DNA from 3 places in the Microbacterium sp. LWH3-1.2 genome. Region 1 is predicted to be linked to each of the others. Evidence: riboswitches for the same ligand, from Rfam matches in the RefSeq annotation. Region 1 holds a riboswitch; each other region holds the start of a gene.
What was found. Region 1 has a riboswitch for thiamine pyrophosphate ahead of thiM (hydroxyethylthiazole kinase). Riboswitches for the same ligand answer to the same signal wherever they lie in the genome.
Positions count from the first base shown of each region.

Region 2: linked by a shared signal. The riboswitch ahead of thiC (phosphomethylpyrimidine synthase ThiC) and the one ahead of thiM (hydroxyethylthiazole kinase) in region 1 are both predicted to bind thiamine pyrophosphate.
Region 3: linked by a shared signal. The riboswitch ahead of MRBLWH3_RS02235 (ECF transporter S component) and the one ahead of thiM (hydroxyethylthiazole kinase) in region 1 are both predicted to bind thiamine pyrophosphate.

Region 1 is NZ_JBEGIK010000001.1:3,620,215-3,626,525, forward strand. Features, by position in the region: gene MRBLWH3_RS16900 (hypothetical protein) at 1-218, shown strand, start outside; gene MRBLWH3_RS16905 (DMT family transporter) at 222-1,154, opposite strand; gene recR (recombination mediator RecR) at 1,325-1,918, opposite strand; gene MRBLWH3_RS16915 (DNA polymerase III subunit gamma and tau) at 1,922-4,096, opposite strand; TPP riboswitch at 4,229-4,323, shown strand; gene thiM (hydroxyethylthiazole kinase) at 4,314-5,132, shown strand; gene thiE (thiamine phosphate synthase) at 5,129-5,863, shown strand; gene thiD (bifunctional hydroxymethylpyrimidine kinase/phosphomethylpyrimidine kinase) at 5,860-6,311, shown strand, end outside.
Region 2 is NZ_JBEGIK010000001.1:1,012,352-1,018,662, reverse strand. Features, by position in the region: gene MRBLWH3_RS04870 (thiazole synthase) at 1-224, opposite strand, end outside; gene thiS (sulfur carrier protein ThiS) at 187-426, opposite strand; gene thiO (glycine oxidase ThiO) at 423-1,640, opposite strand; gene thiC (phosphomethylpyrimidine synthase ThiC) at 1,649-3,382, opposite strand; TPP riboswitch at 3,381-3,489, opposite strand; gene MRBLWH3_RS04850 (TetR/AcrR family transcriptional regulator C-terminal domain-containing protein) at 3,542-4,141, opposite strand; gene MRBLWH3_RS04845 (biotin transporter BioY) at 4,219-4,866, shown strand; gene MRBLWH3_RS04840 (class I adenylate-forming enzyme family protein) at 4,863-5,957, shown strand; gene MRBLWH3_RS04835 (thiolase family protein) at 5,947-6,311, shown strand, end outside.
Region 3 is NZ_JBEGIK010000001.1:470,509-476,819, forward strand. Features, by position in the region: gene MRBLWH3_RS02220 (SRPBCC domain-containing protein) at 1-131, shown strand, start outside; gene MRBLWH3_RS02225 (energy-coupling factor transporter transmembrane component T family protein) at 179-970, opposite strand; gene MRBLWH3_RS02230 (ABC transporter ATP-binding protein) at 976-2,451, opposite strand; gene MRBLWH3_RS02235 (ECF transporter S component) at 2,453-3,097, opposite strand; TPP riboswitch at 3,090-3,199, opposite strand; gene MRBLWH3_RS02240 (D-alanyl-D-alanine carboxypeptidase family protein) at 3,237-4,886, shown strand; gene MRBLWH3_RS02245 (RbsD/FucU family protein) at 4,905-5,318, opposite strand; gene MRBLWH3_RS02250 (aldo/keto reductase) at 5,332-6,309, opposite strand; gene MRBLWH3_RS02255 (L-fuconate dehydratase) at 6,296-6,311, opposite strand, start outside.

The sequences.
Region 1 (6,311 bases):
CGACCCGCAGGATCTTCGAGAACCGGCTCCCCGCCAACCGCCTGCGCTGGCTCAAGTCGGCGGTGGGATTCTTCGCGCCGCTCGCCTACCTCATCGGCGGCGCCCTGCTGGCGGCGGGCCAGCCCGTCGGCCTCGTGTGGTTCGCCGCCGGGTCGATCGTCGCGATCGTCGCCGCGCTGCTGGTGTCGTGGATCGTCCTGGTCGAGGTGCTGCGCTGACGCTCAGCTCGACGCGATCGGTGGCAGGTCGGTCGACTCGCGCGTGCGTGCGCGCACCGGGCCGCCGGTAGCGGCGAGCCAGCAGCCGAGGATCACCAGCGGGAAGCCGATCAGCAGGCCCGGCGTCAGCGGCTCGCCCAGGATGATGGTGCCCAGCACGATCGCGACCACGGGGTTGACGTACGTGAACAGCGGGGCCCGCACCGGACCCACGCGGGCGATCAACGCGAAGAACGCGATGAACGCGAGCGCCGTGCAGAGCACCGCGAGCGCGACGAGCGACACCGTGCCCTCGACCGTGGGCACCTGGTGCTGGGTCAGGAAGGCGATCGGCGTGTAGAAGATGCCGACGGCGAAGAGGGCGAGCGTGATCGAACCCAGTGAGGGCACATCGCGCAGCTTGGTCGCGATGACGAACGGGGCGATCGCGTAGAGGAGGGCGACCAGAAGGACTTCACCGACGGCGAGCAGACTGCCGCCGCCCCCGACAGTGAGTCCGGGACCGGCGACGATCACGAACACGCCCGCGAAGCCGACGAAGAGTCCGATCGCCCGCGCCGGGGTGAGCACAGACCTGTCGCCGCCTCCGAACGCGATCAGCGCCGCGAACAGCGGCACGGTCGCCACGAGGAGTCCCGTGAGCCCGGAGGGCAACGTCTGTTCGGCATGGCCGAGCAGCAGGAAAGGCCCTGCCATCTCGATGGCGCCGAACAGCAGCACCCAGCCGATCTTCGCGAACGCGGGGCGCAGTGCCTTCTGACGCCACGCGAACGGGAGCAGAAGCAGTGCGCCGAGGAGCGTGCGACCGGCCACCACCGCCGCCGGCGAATACGACTCGACGGCCACGCTGATGAACAGGTACGGGACGCCCCACAGCAGCGCCATCGCGCCGAACAGCAGCCACGCCTTCGTGTCGAATCGCTGCGAGGAGCTCATGCGAAGTGTCTCCCAACGGTGGTGTGGCGGGGTCGGTGCGACGCCGCCCGAGGTCGTCCTCGACTACGTTCCGTGGTCGCCGGCGCAGAACGCGAGACGGCCGACCGCCAATCTACGACGGACTTCCGACATCCTGGGCGGATCGTCGCACCGAGCCTGCGGCGAGCGGCTCAGACGGAGCGGCGGCCCTCGAAGGCGCGGCCGAGCGTGACCTCGTCGGCGTACTCCAGGTCGCCGCCGACAGGGAGGCCGGAGGCGAGGCGGGTGACCGTGATCTCGAGGGTGTGGAGCAGGCGGCTCAGGTAGGTCGCCGTCGCCTCGCCTTCGAGGTTCGGGTTGGTGGCGAGGATGACCTCCTGCACGGTGCCGTCAGCGAGTCGCTGCATGAGCTGTGTGATCCGCAGGTCGTCGGGGCCGATGCCGGCGATCGGGCTGATCGCGCCGCCGAGCACGTGGTACAGCCCGCGGAACTCGCGAGTGCGCTCGATCGCCGCCACATCCTTCGCGTCCTCCACGACGCAGATCAGAGTCTGGTTGCGACGGGGATCGCGGCAGATGGAGCAGCGTTCCTGCTCGGAGACGTTGCCGCACACCTCGCAGAAGCGCACCCGCTCGCGCACCTCGCTGAGCAGCTCGGCGAGGTGCGACACGTCGAAGTTCGGCGTCTGCAGGATGTGGAACGCGATGCGCTGGGCCGATTTCGGCCCGATCCCGGGAAGGCGGCCGAATTCGTCGATGAGGTCTTGGACGATGCCGTCGTACATGGGCTAGCTGAACCTCGTGGGCGGCTCGTAGGGCTCCTCGCGGACGAACGTGGCGCCGAGCACCTGGCGCACCACCGCCTCGCCGTAGCGCTGCACGCCACCGTTGCGCGTCGTCACCACCGGCGTCAGCGGCGGCGCGACCGTCGGAGGCACCGGAAGATCAGAGACAGCGTCCGTGTCGTCATCGTCATCGTCGCGCTCGGACGGCGGAGCGATCTCCGTGCGCGGCAGGACCTGGCCCTCGCGCGGCGGCGCGAGCGTCGCGACCCGTGCAGTCGCGGCCTCGGCATCTTCGGGCTCGTCGTCGACCGCGAACTGCGCGGGCATCTCAGCGGGGAAGGCAGCGGGGCCCGGGTCAGGCGGCGGGGCGTCGTCGTCGGAGGGGATGGCCGCGACAGCCCAGTCCGTCACGGGCGCGACGGATGCCGGCGCCGAAGCCGTCGCCCGGGGCACGGCGGCAGGAGCCGCCGCCCGTGGCGCGGCCGATGCTGACGCACGCGGTGGCGCGGCCTGCGCGTTCCGCGACCCGCTCGGCACGTCATCGGTGGAGCGCGTCGTCGGTGCCTCTGCCGCCTGGCGCGGAGCCTCGCGGCCGGGGTCGGATGCCGCCGGCGCCATCGGGGCGGGCCCGGATCCGCCGGCGGGGTCGTGACGGGCGATGTACTTCACGCGGATGCCGAGCACGGCCAGGATCGCCTGGCGCAGGTCTTCGCTGGGCCCCTTGCCGGCAGCGAGCTGCTTGAACTTCGCCACGTCGCTCTGGCTCGAGAACGCCAGCGTGAGCACGTCGTCGTCGAGCGCCACGGTGCGGGCGCCCGACGCGAGCATCCAGGACGAGCGACTCACGTTCTCGAGTTGCGCGAGCACCTGCGGCCAGGACTGCTGCAGGCGGTCGAGGGTGACCGGTCCGGCGGGTACGGGAGGTGCAGCCATGGGCGCCGGCTCGGCGGTCGGCGCGGTCGGAGCCGCGGCGGTCGGAGCCGCGGCGGTCGGAGCCGCGGCAGACGGCGCGACCGGAGCGGCCGGCACAGCGACCGACGCAGGGGGGACGACCGGCGCCGCAGCGGGCGCGGCGCCTGCGCCGCGTGCGAGCACCCGCGCGACCATCAGCTCGAGTTGCAGCCGCGGCGAGGTGGCGCCGGTCATGTCGTCGAGGGTCGCGATGACGAGGTCGGCGATGTGCGACAGCCGTGCCGGGCCGAACGCGTCGGCCTGACGCCGCATGCGCGCGAGGTCGTCCGCGGAGACGCCGCGCAGCACGGCAGAGGCGCCCTGGCCGGTCGCCGACACGACGATGAGGTCGCGCAGGCGCTCGAGCAGGTCGTCGACGAAGCGGCGGGGGTCTTGTCCGGTCTGCACCACGCGGTCGACCGCGGCGAAGGCGGCCGACGCGTCGGACGCGGCGAAGGCGTCGATCACCTCGTCGAGCAGCTCGGCGTGCGTGTAGCCGAGGAGCGCGACGGCGCGGGCGTAGGTGACCTTCGCGTCTTCCGAACCGGCGATGAGCTGGTCGAGCAGCGACAGCGTGTCTCGCGGAGAGCCGCCGCCGGCGCGCACGACCAGGGGCAGTACGCCCTGCTCGACGTCGACACCCTCCTGCCCGCACAGCTGCTCGACGTACTCGAGCATCGCCGCCGGTGGCACGAGGCGGAACGGGTAGTGGTGCGTGCGCGAGCGGATGGTGCCGATGACCTTCTCGGGCTCGGTCGTGGCGAAGATGAACTTCACGTGGTCGGGCGGCTCTTCCACGAGCTTCAGCAGGGCGTTGAAGCCCTGCGGCGTGACCATGTGCGCCTCGTCGAGGATGAAGATCTTGAAGCGGTCGCGGGCAGGCGCGAACACCGCGCGCTCGCGCAGATCGCGGGCGTCGTCGACGCCGTTGTGACTCGCGGCGTCGATCTCGACGACGTCGAGCGAGCCGCCGCCACCGCGACCGAGCTCGACACAGCTGTCGCACGTGCCGCACGGTGTGTCGGTCGGACCCTGCGCGCAGTTGAGGCAGCGCGCGAGAATACGCGCCGACGTGGTCTTTCCGCACCCTCGGGGACCCGAGAACAGGTACGCATGACCGACGCGATCGCCGCGCAATGCCGTCATGAGCGGCTCGGTGACCTGCGACTGCCCGATCATCTCGCCGAACGACTCGGGCCGGTAGCGGCGGTACAGGGCAGTGGTCACTCCCCCAGCCTACGGCGTGGGGCCGACACTTCGGCGGGCGCATCGCATCGCATCGCGGCTTCGGCTCCACCGCGCCCGCGGGCGACGTCGACACACGGCGATGCCCCGTCGAGATCGCCTGCTAGATTGCTCCGCAGTGACACGGGGTGCCCGCACGGCGGGCTGAGAGCACACCCGTCGAACCTGATCTCGATCATGCGAGCGAAGGGATGTCGCGATGAACGCGCGCACCGAAGCACACCTGTCCCCCTTCTCCCCCGCCACCGCGCTGACGGCGCTGCGGGAGGCGTCACCCCTGGTGCAGTGCATCACGAACGCGGTGGTGACGAACTACACGGCGAACGCCCTGCTCGCGGTGGGCGCCTCGCCCGCGATGTGCGACATCCCGGGCGAGGCCGGGCTCTTCGCGGGGATCGCCGACGGAGTGCTGGTGAACCTCGGCACGCCCACCGCCGAGCAGCGCGATGCCGCTCGCGAGGCGGTCCGCGCCACCTCGAGCTGGGTGCTCGATCCCGTCGCCGTCGGCGTTCTCCCTGTGCGCACGGCCGTCGTCGCCGAACTGCTCGAGCACCGTCCCGCCATCGTCCGCGGCAACGCCTCGGAGATCCTCGCCCTCGCCGGCGAGGGCGGCGGCGGTCGCGGAGTCGACGCGACGGATGGAACGGATGCTGCTGCCGGCGCCGCACGATCGCTCGCGCTGCGCACCGGCGGCGTGGTCGCCGTGTCGGGTCCGGTCGATCTCGTCACCGACGGCGAGCATGTCGTCCGTATCCACGGCGGGGACGCGCTCCTCACCCGCGTCACCGGCGGCGGCTGCTCACTGGGCGCGGTGATGGCCGCGCTCGTCGGCGTGTGCGCGCCGTTCGAGGCGGCGGTGGCGGCATCCGTCCTCTATGCGGTCGCGTCGGAACGCGCGGCCGCTCGTGCGGAGGGGCCGGGGTCGTTCGCCGTGGCCTTCCTCGACGCGCTGGACGCCCTCGCGGCCGACTCGGCCGAGCTCGACGCGCGCGTCGCCGACACCCTCGCCCTCCGATGAGCGGCGTCGTTGCGATGCGCCGCGGGGACCTGCACCTGGTCACCGACGAGCGGGTGCCCTTCGACCGGCTCTGCGACATCGTCGATGCCGCCGCGGGTGCGGGCGCGGACGTCGTGCAGCTGCGGGCGAAGTCCGTCACCGCCCGCGAGCTGCTGCGGCAGGCCGTCGTGCTGTCGGGGGTCGTCGACGGGCGCAGCCTGCTGGTCATCGACGACCGCGTCGACGTCGCCCTCGCTGCCCGCGATGCCGGGGCGCGCATCGACGGCGTGCACCTCGGTCAGAGCGATCTGCCGCCGGAGACCGCGCGGCGACTGCTCGGCACGCATGCCGTGATCGGGTGGACGGCGAACACCGTGGCGCATCTTGCCGCGGCATCCGCACTCCCCCCGCGGACGATCGACTATCTCGGCGTGGGCGTGATCCGCCCGACCTCCACCAAGCCGGATCACCCTCCGGTGCTGGGGATAGACGGATTCGCCGCGCTCGCCGCGACCGCCCCTCTGCCGTGCATCGCGATCGGGGGCGTGACGGTGGACGATGTGCCGGCGCTGCGCTGGGCCGGGGCGGCCGGCATCGCGGTGGTGTCGGCGATCTGCGCCGCCGACGACCCCGGCGCGATGACGCGGGCACTTCGAGACGCGTGCCACGACCCGCTGGCCGACGCGCCGACCGACCCCTCGGGCTCGTCCAGGGGACGCACCCCGGACGCGAGGCTGGAGGCGGCGCGGTGACAGCGATCCCCCGGGTGCTCAGCATCGCCGGCACCGATCCGACTGGCGGCGCAGGCGTGCAGGCCGACCTCAAGTCGATCGGGGCGCTCGGCGGCTATGGCATGGCCGTCGTCACCGCTCTCGTCGCGCAGAACACGCGCGGCGTCCGCGACGTCCACGTGCCGCCCGTCGCGTTCCTCGGAGCGCAACTGGACGCCGTGTCGGACGATGTCCGGATCGACGCCGTCAAGATCGGGATGCTGCAGTCCGCCGAGATCATCGGCACGGTCCGGGAGTGGCTGGCGCGGGTGCGCCCTCCGGTGGTCGTGCTCGATCCGGTCATGGTCGCCACCAGCGGCGACCGGCTGCTGGATCCGGCCGCCGAGGACGAACTGCGCGCGCTGTGCGCGGAGGCCGATCTCGTCACCCCGAACCTCGCCGAGCTGGCGGTGCTCACCGGGCGCCCCGC
Region 2 (6,311 bases), 2.6 Mb from region 1:
TTCAGGAGCTGGAACAGGGAGCCTGTGCTCGACGGGTCATGCCGACGCATCGAGACGGTGGTGAGTTCGGTGCCGGAGGCCCGCAGGGCGTCGCCGAGCAAGGCATGGCTCGGGGCTCCGCCCGTGCCCATGATCAGTCGTGAGCCGAGGTCGACGCCGTCGATGCGCAGGGTGTCGGTGGCCACGTCAGCCTCCCTGTGTGGCGCTGACGATCTCGACCGCATCGCCGTCGGCGAGCTGCTCGCGTGCCCATCCCGCGCGAGGGACGATGACCGAGTTGACCGCGACGGCGATGCCGAGGGTCCTGCCGTCGGGGATGGTGCCATCGGTGGCGACGCGAACGCCCAGGATCCCTTGCACCAGATCGGCGACCGACTGAGGCGCGGACGCGTGATGGGGTTCGCCGTTGACGGTGATCGTGGTCATCGGTGGAGCCTTTCTGCCAAGAGATCTGCGGGAGCGGTGGTGAATCGATCGGGGCGGAACGGGCTCCATCGCGGATCGGCGCGGCCGTCGATGAGCCCGAGGGCGATGTCTGCGGCGAGCGGGGCGAGAAGGACCCCGTGCCGGAAGAAGCCGGTCGCGACGACCAGCCCGGGGACGGCCGCGCCGTTCCGGCTCCGAACGCGGCCCAGCAGAGGTGCGTTGTCGGGTGTGCCCGGTCGCGGCCGCGCCGTCGCTTCGATGAGCGGCAACTCCCCCACCGCAGGAACAACCTGCTGCGCGTCACGCAGGAGCCGGTGCACGCCACCTGCGGACACAGCATCCAAGCCGTCCTCGCGCTGCGTCGCGCCGACGACGAGCGTGCCGTCGGAGCGGGGCACCAGGTAGACGCTCTCCCCGTGAACCAGGGCACGCACCGTGCTTCGGAGAAGGTGGCGGAGCCGCTCGGGCACCCGCAGCCGGAGGACGTCGCCGTACACGAGCCGAAGCGGGAGATCGAGCCGACCCGGAAGTCCCTGGATGGCGCGCGCACCGACCCCGTTCGCGAGCACCACCTCCGCCCCGCCGATCGTCGTACCATCCGCCAGCCGGACGCCGATGACATCGGAGTCGTCCGCTGCCCGGTCGAGATGCAGGAGCCCGACTGCCTGCACGCGGACGATCCCCACCTGCCGCCCCTGGCGGGCCGCGCGCACGAGCTCGTCGAGGAGCCGGGCCGCGAGCATGCGGGGGTCGATCTGATGGTCGCCCGCAACACGGTAGACACTGGTCACCCGCGGCCCGAGCAACGGTTCGCGGATTCGAGCGTCGCTCGTCGTCAGCGGCTCGACGTCGAGCTGAGCACGACGATGGGCGGCGTGGAGATCTGCCAGCGCCTGCCGGTCCCCGTGGTCGACACCGACCAGCAGCGTCTCGTTGCGGAGGTAACCCACCGCCTCGTCCACCGGTTCCAGCTCGCGCACGAATCCGGGATACAGTGCCGCGGACTCCCGCATCGCGGGCAGGAGCGCATCCTCCTGGAAGTTGTACTCGCTGACCGGAGCGAGCATTCCCGCCGCCGCGAAGGTGGCTCCCTGAGCCGGAGCCGGGTCGACGAGTTGCACCGAGCGCCCGCTCCGCGCGGCGCGCCACGCGATGCTCAGCCCGATGATCCCTCCTCCGACGACGATCACATCGGCTGTCGATCGGTCGGCCATTGCGAGCCCTACTGCGCCCGCAGCGCCGTCACGGGAAGGTAGACCCTCCCGCCGGAATCCCTGAACTCCGCGGCCTTCTCCACCATCCCGGCGGCCCGCGCGGACTCGGTGACGAGCCCGAACTGATCGCGGATGTCCTGCGAGATGCGCATGGAGCAGAACTTCGGCCCGCACATCGAGCAGAAGTGCGCTGTCTTCGCCGGCTCGGCCGGCAGGGTTTCGTCGTGGAATGCCTCCGCCGTGACCGGGTCGAGCGACAGCGCGAACTGGTCCCGCCACCGGAATTCGAACCGCGCCTTCGAGAGCGCGTCATCCCGAGCATGCGCGCCCGGGTGCCCCTTCGCGAGGTCGGCTGCGTGCGCGGCGATCTTGTAGGTGATCACGCCGGTCTTCACGTCGTCGCGGTTCGGCAGCCCGAGGTGTTCCTTCGGGGTGACGTAGCAGAGCATCGCCGTCCCGTAGCGGGCGATCTCGGTGGCCCCGATCGCGGACGTGATGTGGTCGTAGCCAGGCGCAACGTCCGTCACGAGCGGCCCGAGCGTGTAGAACGGCGCACCGTCGCACAGCTCCTGCTGGCGCTCGACGTTCTCGCGCACCAGATGGAACGGCACGTGGCCGGGGCCCTCGACCATCACCTGGACGTCGCGCTTCCACGCCCGCCTGGTCAGCTCGGCGAGGGTGTCGAGTTCCGCGAACTGCGCGGCGTCGTTGGCGTCGGCGATCGATCCCGGACGAAGTCCGTCACCGAGCGAGAAGGCGACGTCGTACTGGGCGAAGATCTCGCAGAGCTCGTCGAAGTGGGTGTACAGGAAGTTCTCCTGGTGGTGCGCCAGGCACCAGCCGGCCATGATCGAGCCGCCGCGTGAGACGATGCCGGTGACCCGCTCGGCCGTGAGCGGAACGTACCGCAGCAGCACGCCGGCGTGGACGGTCATGTAGTCCACGCCTTGCTCGCACTGCTCGATGACCGTGTCGCGATAGACCTCCCAGGTGAGCGCCGACGCGTCGCCGTTCACCTTCTCGAGCGCCTGGTAGATCGGCACAGTGCCGATCGGCACCGGCGAGTTGCGCACGATCCACTCGCGGGTGGTGTGGATGTCATCCCCGGTCGACAGGTCCATCACGGTGTCGGCGCCCCAGGTCGTCGCCCACTGCAGCTTGGACACCTCGTCGGCGATCGAGCTCGTCACCGCGGAGTTGCCGATGTTGGCGTTGATCTTCACGAGGAATGCCTTGCCGATGATCATCGGCTCCGACTCGGGGTGATTCACGTTGCTCGGGATGATCGCCCGCCCGGCCGCGACCTCGGAGCGCACCAGCTCCACGTCGCAGCCCTCGCGCAGTGCGACGAACCGCATCTCCGGGGTGATCACCCCGTTCCGGGCGTAATGCATCTGAGTGACCCTGCGCCCCGCCTTCGCCCGGCGCGGGCGGCGCTTCTCGCCTTTCCATTCGACGGATGCTGCGCCCCGGCGCACCGCGGAACGGCCGTCGTCGTGAAGGTCGCGGTCGCGGCCGGAATACTCGTCGGTGTCGTCGCGGGCGACGATCCACTTCTCGCGCAGCGGCTCGAGTCCCCGCTCCGGGTCGCTCTCAGACCCTTGCGTGCGGTACACGGTCACGGGTGCGTTGGTCGAGCCGTCGGGAGACGGGTCCAGCAGAATCTGGTCGACAGGCACTCGGATGTCGTGTTCGGCGTCGTGCAGATGCGCGAGAACGCGTGATGAATGGACGGACTCCATGGAGGCGACTCCTACTTCCTTCGCCGGCATTACCCGGACAGGTTCGAACGGTCGCGGGCCGCGTCAGCCCGATCTCAGCCCTTGCGAGGGCACCCGTGTGGATAGCGCAACGGTACCGCAACCGTCCGGGCCGACGCACACCGTGTCGGATCCCGTCGGTCAGCCGTCGAGGCGACGGGACCGCAAACCCCCCACGAGGAGTTCGACACCGAACGCGAAATCGGCCTCGGGGACGTCGTCGTGCCGGAGTGCCCCAGGCGGGTCGCCGTGAACGCCCAGTTGGCGGTACTGCTGTCGTTGCTGCTCGTGCAGGACCTGACCGAGCACGAAGTGCAGCAGGGCGGATGTCGCCCGACGGACCGATTCGTCGTCGAATCCGCCGGCGGCGATCGCTGCGGCGAGGCGCTCGTGCGCTGCCCGGGATCCGAGCCCGAGAGCGAAGGTGCTCGCGACGAGCTCAGCACCGTCGCGGTGGGCCAGCAGCGCTCGGCGCAGCGCGGAGGCTTCGGCGCGAACCCGAGACGCCCAATGCAGGTCAGCCGATCCGGGGTCGACCTCGGTGACGATCCGGTCGGAGAGTTCCGCCAGCAGGCTCTGCTTGTTCGGGAAATGCCAGTAGAGGGCGCTGGGCTGCACCTCCAGCGCGGCCGCGAGCCGGCGCATCGTCAGGTCGGGGAGGCCGTACTCGTCGAGGATCCGCATCGCGGCGTGCGCCACCTCGTCACGGGTGTGACCCCGATTTGCTCTCGCCGTCCCCATCAGCCCACTATATTGAACACTGTTCTAGTGAACGGTGTTCAGGTGACACTCCTCCCCGGCAGAAGGGACCTCGTCCGATGGCCACACCCCCCGCTTCCTCACTCGACCGACCGGCACGCGCGAGCGCACTCGACGCGACCGCTCTCGCCCGCGTCGCGGTGTTCGCCGCCATCATCGCCGTCCTGGGCCTGCCGGGAGGGTTCACGATCCTGGGGTCGGTCCCGATCACGGCGCAGACTCTCGGCGTGATGCTCGCGGGCGCCATCCTCGGCCCCTGGCTCGGTGCGCTCTCGGTCACGGTGCTGCTCGGTCTCGTCGCGGCGGGCATGCCGCTGTTGGCGGGCGGTCGCGGCGGGATCGGGGTGTTCTTCGGACCGTCCGCCGGCTACCTGCTCGGGTGGATCGCCGGCGCGATCGTGATCGGGCTCATCGTGCACGCCGGCGGCCGCAAGCCCACGACCGGGCGCACGCTGCTCGGGATCGTGGTCGGCGGCATCCTCGTCGTCTACGCCTTCGGAATCCCGGTGCAGAGCCTCGTGACGCGACTGCCGCTCGGAGAGACGGCGCTGACCAGCCTGGTGTTCGTGCCCGGCGACCTCGTGAAGGCCGTGCTCGCGACGGCGATCGTGGTCTCGCTGGTGCGGGCATACCCGCGGGCGTTCCGCCGGACGTGGACGATGAAGCCCGCCGCCGTGGCCGACAGCGATCCCACCACCGTGTCGTGATCATCCCGCTGGGCGGCGAGGTCGCCGGTCTCCTCGAGCGTGTGCGCGAGGTTCGCGATGCGGGCGACATCCCGCTCGTGGGCGATCCTCGCTGGCCCCGCGCCCAATGGGAGGCGGTGCTCGGGGCGGCAGCAAAGGCCGGCTCGCCCGAGGGCATCGCCTGGGCCTCGCTCACGTCGGGGAGCAGCGGCAGTCCACGGCTCGTTCTGCGCACCGCATCCTCGTGGAGCGACTCGTTCCCGGCGATCTCGGAACTGCTGTGCGCGGATCCGGGCGAGGCGGTGGCACTGACCGCGCCGCCCGCCTCCTCGCTGACGCTCTTCTCGATCGCGCACGCACTGTCGGGTGGCCCGCGCCCGGTGCTCGGCGCCGTCGACGGCGCGGAGGTCACGTGCCTGCACGGCACTCCGCAGGCACTGCGGGCGATTCTCGACGCGGGCGCGCCACCGCAGCTGCGGACCGCGCTCGTGGGGGGCTCGCACCTCGACACCGCGCTCCGGGAGCGGGCGCGGGTTGCCGGCATCCGTGTCGTGTCTTACTACGGGGCGGCCGAGCTCTCGTTCGTCGCCATCGACCACGGCGACGGAATGCGCGCGTTTCCCGGCGTCGAGCTGGCGATCCGCGACGGCGAGCTGTGGGTGCGGTCGCCGTTCGTGGCGTCCGGGTACGCGGGCGCGCCCGGTCCGCTGCGCCGCGACGGCGATTGGGCGACGGTCGGCGACCGCGCCGAGCTCATCGACGGACGACTGCGTCTCCTCGGACGCGCGGACGATGCCATCCTGAGCGCATCCGCGACGATCGTGCCCGAGGAGGTCGAAGAGGTTCTGCGCACGATCCCGGGTGTCCGCGATGCGATCGTGTTCGGTCTTCCACGCGAACGGATCGGGGCGCTGATCGCGGCATTCGTCGAGCTCGAAGGCCCCGGCCCCGACGCCGCTCTGCGCGAGATCATTGCGACGCGCCTGGCACCGGCGCATCGCCCACGCCAGTGGTTCGCCGGCGAGCTGCCGCGCACCGCGTCGGGCAAAGCGGCGCGCGCCGAAGCCGTGCGCCGAGTGTGCGATGGGGAGGTGTCGCGCCTTGTCGTCTGACCGCGACCCCGTGATCATCGCCGCCCGGCGGACGCCCATCGCCACGCGTGGCCGGGGACTCGCTGGACGGAGCGTCGGCGACCTCGGCGGGGCAGTGATCCGAGAGGCACTGGCGGATGCGCAGGCACTGACCTGTTCGCCCGTCGACGTGGCCGACGTCCTGCTCGGCAACTGCATGGGCCCGGGTGGCAACCCCGGGCGGATCGCCGCACTTGCCGCGGGGCTCGGTCCCGAGGTTCCTGGCGGCACCGTCGACAGGCAGTGCGGCAGCGCGCTCGCCGCCGTGGTCGACGCGGTGGCCGCGATCCGCGCGGGCGACGAGCGCGTGCGGGTGGCCGGGGGCGTCGAGAGCCC
Region 3 (6,311 bases), 3.1 Mb from region 1:
GGCCGGGCTGGGAGTACTACCTCGATCGACTGGTGGCCGCCCAGGCCGGCGTCGAGGTCGCAACGGTCAAGTGGGACGATTACTTCCCCGCGCTCCAGCCCGGCTACGAGCGGCTGGTGGCCGGCGGCTGACCTCGGGCCCTGGGATCACGCCCGCGCGACTTCGGTCGCCGGGAGGCTCACGACCAGACGAAGCGGAAGGTGCCCGCGGCCACCGCGGCGCCGATCGCCAACGCCATGATCACGGTGCCGCCGAGCAGCGCCACCGCGTCGCGCGGGTGCAGGCGCGACGGGCGCGCCCACGTGCGCGGGATGCCGGAGCCGAAGCCGCGCGCCTCCATCGCCATCGCGAGCTTGGTGCCGCGACGCACCGCGAACACGAGCAGCACGAACGCCATCGAGAAGAACCGGCGGATGGCGCCCGAGTCGCCGACGCCGCGCGCGCGACGCGCGAGGCTCATGCTGCGCCAGTCGTCGAGGAAGAGCCCCAGCGTGCGGGTGCCCGCGAGCACGCCGAGCACGAACCGCGAGGGCAGCTTCGCGACCTGTGCGAGCGCCTCGGCGAGTTCGGTGGGATCGGTGCGACCGAAGAGCAGGATCGTCGGCAGTGCGAGCGCGAGCACTCGCAGGCACACCGCGACGGCCAGCGCGATCGAGTCGTCGCTGATCGTCGCGTACCAGAACGACCAGTACACGGTGCCGCCCGGTTCCGCGTACAGCAGCATGCTCACACCCGCGACCGGCGCGAAGACCAGGATCGGCAGCATCCGTTTCAGCACCGTCACGGCCGCCAAGCCGGTCAGCGGGATGCAGGCGAGCTGGAGCACGATCGCCACGAGGGCGCTGGTGGCGTCGATCGAGGCGAAGAGGGGCACCGACAGCAGCAGCGCGAGCACGATCTTGGTGACGGGGTTCACCCCGTCGAGCCAGGCGGGGGAAGGCGCCGGGGCCTCGACGGCGCGCGTGTCGATGGCGGTCACGATGGCGCCCCCGCATGCACGGGAGCGCCGAGCTCGATGCGGTGGCCACCGAGATGACGCAGCACGTCCTCGTCGTGGGTGACGGCGACGACCGTCGTGCCCGCCGCGATCTCGGACTGCAGCAGCTGCACGAGCTCGATCCACCCGCGACGGTCCTGTCCGAAGGTCGGCTCGTCGAGCACGATGACCGGTGGCGCGTCGGCGAGCACGGTCGCCACCGACAGCCGGCGCTTCTGGCCACCCGACAGCGTGAACGGGTTCGCGGCGGCGAGGGGCGCGAGGTGCAGCCGTTCGAGGAGCTCTCCGACGATCTCGTCGACCGCGGCCGCATCGACGCCCCGCGATCGCGGTCCGATCGCGAGCTCGTCGCGCACGGTCGGGGCGAGGAACTGGTGCTCGGGTTCCTGGAACACGGTGCCGATGCGCGTGAGCAGCTCGCGCGACGTCCATCTCGAGGGGCGTCGCCCAGAGCGTCCTGCCAGCTCGGGTGCGCACTCGACGCGACCCGCCGCCTCGGGCAGCAGCCCCGCGAGCGTCAGCGCGAGCGTCGACTTTCCGGCGCCGTTCGGCCCGGTGATCACCGTCGCCGCGGCCCGCGGGACGGCGAGGTCGAGCCCCGCGCGCACGATCGTGCGGCCGTCACGGGAGATCGAGAGAGCGGATGCTGCCACCGCCGTCGGCGCCTCCGCCGGGGCTGCGGCGAGCACGGGCAGATCGACCGGATGGCCCGGCACCCACACCCCCGCGGCGGCGAGCGTGGCACCGTGGCGCGCGAACACCTCGGCCGGCGTGCCGTCGGCGAGGAGCCCGCCGTCAGCGCCGACCACGATGACGCGGTCCATCAGGTCGGCCCACACGGCGGTCCGGTGCTCGATCACGACGAGGGTGGCGCCGGTCTCGCGCACCGCGCGCTCGACGGCGTCGCGCACCTCGCGGACACCGTCCGGATCGAGATTGGCGGTGGGCTCGTCGAGCAGCAGCACGCCGGGCCGCATCGCCAGGACGCCGGCGAGGGCGAGTCGCTGCTTCTGCCCGCCCGAGAGCGCCTTCGTCGCGCGGACGACGGGCACGTCGAGCCCGACGGCGTCGAGCGCTTCGGCCACGCGGGAAGGGATCTCGGATGCCGGCACGCCGAGGTTCTCGCAGCCGAAGGCCACGTCATCGCCGACCTTCGACAGTACGACGCCCGAGTCGGGGTCTTGCAGCACGAGCCCGACGCGGCCACGGTGGGTCTCCGCGCGCTCGCCGTCGATGAGGAGCGTGCCGGTCTCTTCGCCCTCGTCGGCGCCGCCGAGGAGGCCGGCCATCCCGGCGAGGAGCGTGGACTTGCCCGCGCCCGACGCGCCCAGCAGGAGCACGCGCTGGCCGGGCTCGATCGCGAACGAGACATCGCGGACGGCGGGAGCCCGCCGTCCGCCGTACCGCCAGCCCCAGCCCGCCGCCGTGATGCGAGCCGGGCGGGTCGCCGACACGTCAGACCTCGCGGCGCGCTTCGCGTCCGACGGCGAAACGGCCCAGCGCTCCGGTCGCCGCGAGCCCGCGCACGGCGAACCAGCCGACGACGCCCGCGAGCAGTGCCCCCGACACGACCAGCGACACCAGATAGATGACGTTGAACTCGAGGGTCTTCAGGATGTTGGGCGAGCTGCCGTAGAAGAGCTCGAACACCCACGCGCCGACAGCGGCGCCCGCACCGGCGAGCATCGCGACGGGAAGAGTGAAGCGGCGGTACAGGAAGATCGCGAAGATCAGCTCGGCGCCGAGGCCCTGAACCAGTCCCGACAGCAGAGTCGACACACCCCACACGTTGCCGATGAGCATCGACACGATCGCGGCGATCACCTCGACCAGGAGCGCCGCGCCGGGCTTGCGGATGACGAGGCCGCCGATGACGCCGCCGATGAGCCAGATGCCGACCGCGATGCCGCCGAGACCCGGCGTGAGGCCGTCCATCGCGATGAACCAGGCGTAGCCGACGGTGTTCCAGGCCCAGAAGACGAGGCCGATCGCGACACCGAGCACCGCGGCGACGACGATGTCGACGACCCGCCAGCGCAGGCTGCGCGGGCCCTGCGAACGGCCCGCAACGGGGGTGGATGCGGACGTGGACGCGTGCATGTGATCTCCTCCCTGCGCCGGCATGATCCGGATCAGGTTCGACGGTCGAAGCGTGGGTCGCTTCCTCTCAGCCCGACTCACCGGACTCCCGTGGTTGTGGCGACGAGTATACCGCCGGTTCAGCAGGTATTTTGGGTGGGTGACATCGGACGACACCCCTGCGCCCACGCGTCGCGCGCGCCGCGTGCAGACCGGTGCCGTTCCGACGCCGGGTCCCGAAGAGGTCCCTGAGGTCGGCGTCCTCACGATGCAGACGGGTGAGACGGATGCCGTGTCCCCGCCCACGAGCACGGCTCCGGTCGATGTGACCCCGGTCGCTCCGACGATCGCGACCGTGCCCGTCGCCGATGTGCCCTCGGTCGCGACATGGAACCCGACGGAGGTTGTCGACCCCTCCGGCCTCTCGCTCCCGACCGTCACCACCGCCACGACGGCAGCCGGCGCCCCGAACGGTCGCACGGCGCTCGCCTGGGTCGACGAGACCGTCGTCGAACGCGTCGCGGCGCCCGTCGACCTGACCGCGGCGGCGACGCCGTACGTGACGGTCGACGCCGATCTCCTCGCCGACGCCCCCCGGCGCTCGCCCCTGCGGGCCGCCGTCGTCGTGCCGACGCTCGCGATCGCGGCCGTCGTCGGCGCGTACGCGGCGACGATGCTGCTGTGGCCTCTGCACGCCGTCGCCCCCACGGTGACCGCGATCCAGGTGCAGCCGATCGCGGCGCCCGCCGCCGCGCCCGCGTGGCCCGCCGAGGGGAGCGCGGCGGAGGCCGTCGCCGGCATCCCGGGAACACTCGCCTCGACCGCCGACCCCGCCGCGATCGCCAGCATCACCAAGGTGGTGACCGCGCTCGTCGTGCTGGAGGAGATGCCGCTCGCCGTCGGCGAGCAGGGCCCGGAATACCGCTTCTCGTCGGCCGACCGCTCGCGCTACTGGCAGTACCGCTCGGGCGGCGAGTCCGCGCTCGACGTCCCGGTCGGGGGGTCGCTCACCGAGTACCAGATGCTCGAGGGCATGCTCGTCGGCTCCGCGAACAACTACGCCGACCGCCTGGCCCAGGGCATCTGGCCCTCCGACGCGGTGTACGCCTCCGCCGCCAACGCGTGGCTCACGGCCCACGGCGTTGCGGGCGTCACCGTCCGCGAGCCCACCGGCATGGACCCGCGTAACGAGGCCAGTCCCCAGGCCCTCGTGACGCTTGCGCAGAAGGCCCTGGCGCACCCCGTGATCGCCGAGATCGTCGCGAAGCAGTCCGTGGATCTTCCGGGCGCGGGGAAGGTCGAGAACACGAACGGTCTCCTCGCCGATCCGGGCGTCGTCGGCATCAAGACCGGAACGCTCGACGCCTGGAACCTGCTCTCGGCCAAGGACGTCATGATCGGCGACAAGACCGTGCGCCTGTACGCATCGGTGCTGGGTCAGTCCGACGACGAGGCACGCCTCGCCGCGTCCCGAGCGCTGTACGCGCAGATGGAGTCGGAACTGCAGCTCAAGCCCTCGGTGACAACGAGCACGGTCGCCGGTCAGGTCGAGACGCTGTGGGGCGACAAGGTCGACATCGTCACGTCGGGCGACGCGTCGGTGATCCTGTGGAACGGTGGCAGCGGCACCGTCACGACCACCTACCACCTGGGCGACAGCCGCGACGCCGGCGAAGTCGTCGGCTCGCTCAGCGTGACCGGACCGCTCGACGCGGCCACCGTCGACCTGACCCTCGCGGCCGAGATCACCGAGCCGTCGCCGTGGTGGCGCCTCACGCACCCGATGGACCTCTTCGGCCTCAACGGCTGAGGCGGGGCCGCGACCCCCTCAGGCGGACGGGTGCCCGACCACGCCCTTGCGCAGCAGCGCATTCCCGTAGGTGCGGGTCTCCCCCGTGCGCACGACGAGGTACGCGGCCTTCGCGACCTCGTAGTACTCGAACCTGTCGATGTAGCGCGGGAGGTCGACGCCTGCCGCGGCAGCGAGCTCGCGCTGCACGTCGAGCACCTCTCCGTCGGCCGACGTCATCAGGTCGAGCGCGGGCGCGTCGTCGAGCGGCACGACGCTCCGCACGGCCGCCAGCACGTCGGGGGTCGTCGTGCCGGGAAGGTCGACGACGCGCACGCCGATCGCCCACGCCGGGAAGTGCGCGTCGGCGATCACGACCGCGTCGGAATGACCCATGCGATCCAGGTGGAGCAGCAACTCCCCCGTGAGCAGCGGGTTGATGCCCTCGAGCATGAGGATCCCTTCGTCAGCGGATGAGGCCCGCGGCGGCCAGGTCGTCCCACAGGGCGGCGGGGATGTCGACCGCCATGAGCTCGGCGTTCCGGCGCAACTGCTCGGGTCGGCTGCCGCCGACGACGACCGAGCGCACGGATGCGTCGCGGAGCGGGAACTGCACGGCCGCGGCGGGCAGCGGCACGTCGTGCGCGCGGCACACGGCGAGGATCGACTGCAGGCGCTCCCACAGCGGCTCCGGCATCCGCCCGTACTCGTACCGGTCGTCGCGGGACGGCTCGTCCTTCGCGAGCAGTCCGGAGTTGAAGACGGATGCCGCGACCACCCCGGTCCCGCGCTCGTGACACGCCGGCAGCACGGCATCGGCGGCCGGCTGCTCGAGCAGCGTGTAGCGGCCGGCGATCATGATGAGATCGAGATCGGCGCTCTCGACGGCGGCGGCGAGCGCCTCGCTCACCATCGAGCCGATCCCGATCGCGTCGACGGCGCCCTCGGCGCGCAGCTGCTCGAGCGCGGGGAACGCCTCGCGCAGCGCCAGGTCGAGGTCGTGCCGCTCCGGGTCGTGCAGGTAGAGCACGTCGATGCGGTCGAGTCCGAGGCGCTCCTGCGATTCCTCGAGGCTCGCGCGCACGCCCGCCTCGGAGAAGTCCCACTCGCGGCGCAGCGTCGTCGGCACGTGGAAGTCGGCGGCGAGATCGAGTCCGCCGTCGTCGTCGGGGTTGGGGCGCAGCAGACGCCCCGCCTTCGTCGAGATCACGAACTCATCGCGTGGCTTGGTCCTGAGGAACGCGCCGAGGCGCTGCTCCGACAGCCCGAGGCCGTAGTGCGGGGCGGTGTCGAAATAACGGATGCCGCTCTCCCACGCCGCGTCCAGGATCGCCCAGGCCTGGTCGTCGCTGAGTTCGCGGAAGAGGTTGCCGACGTTCGCCGCACCGTACCCGAGACGGGTCAGGGCGGGGTTCTGGAGGGCGGCGCGCTCAGGCCGCAGCATCC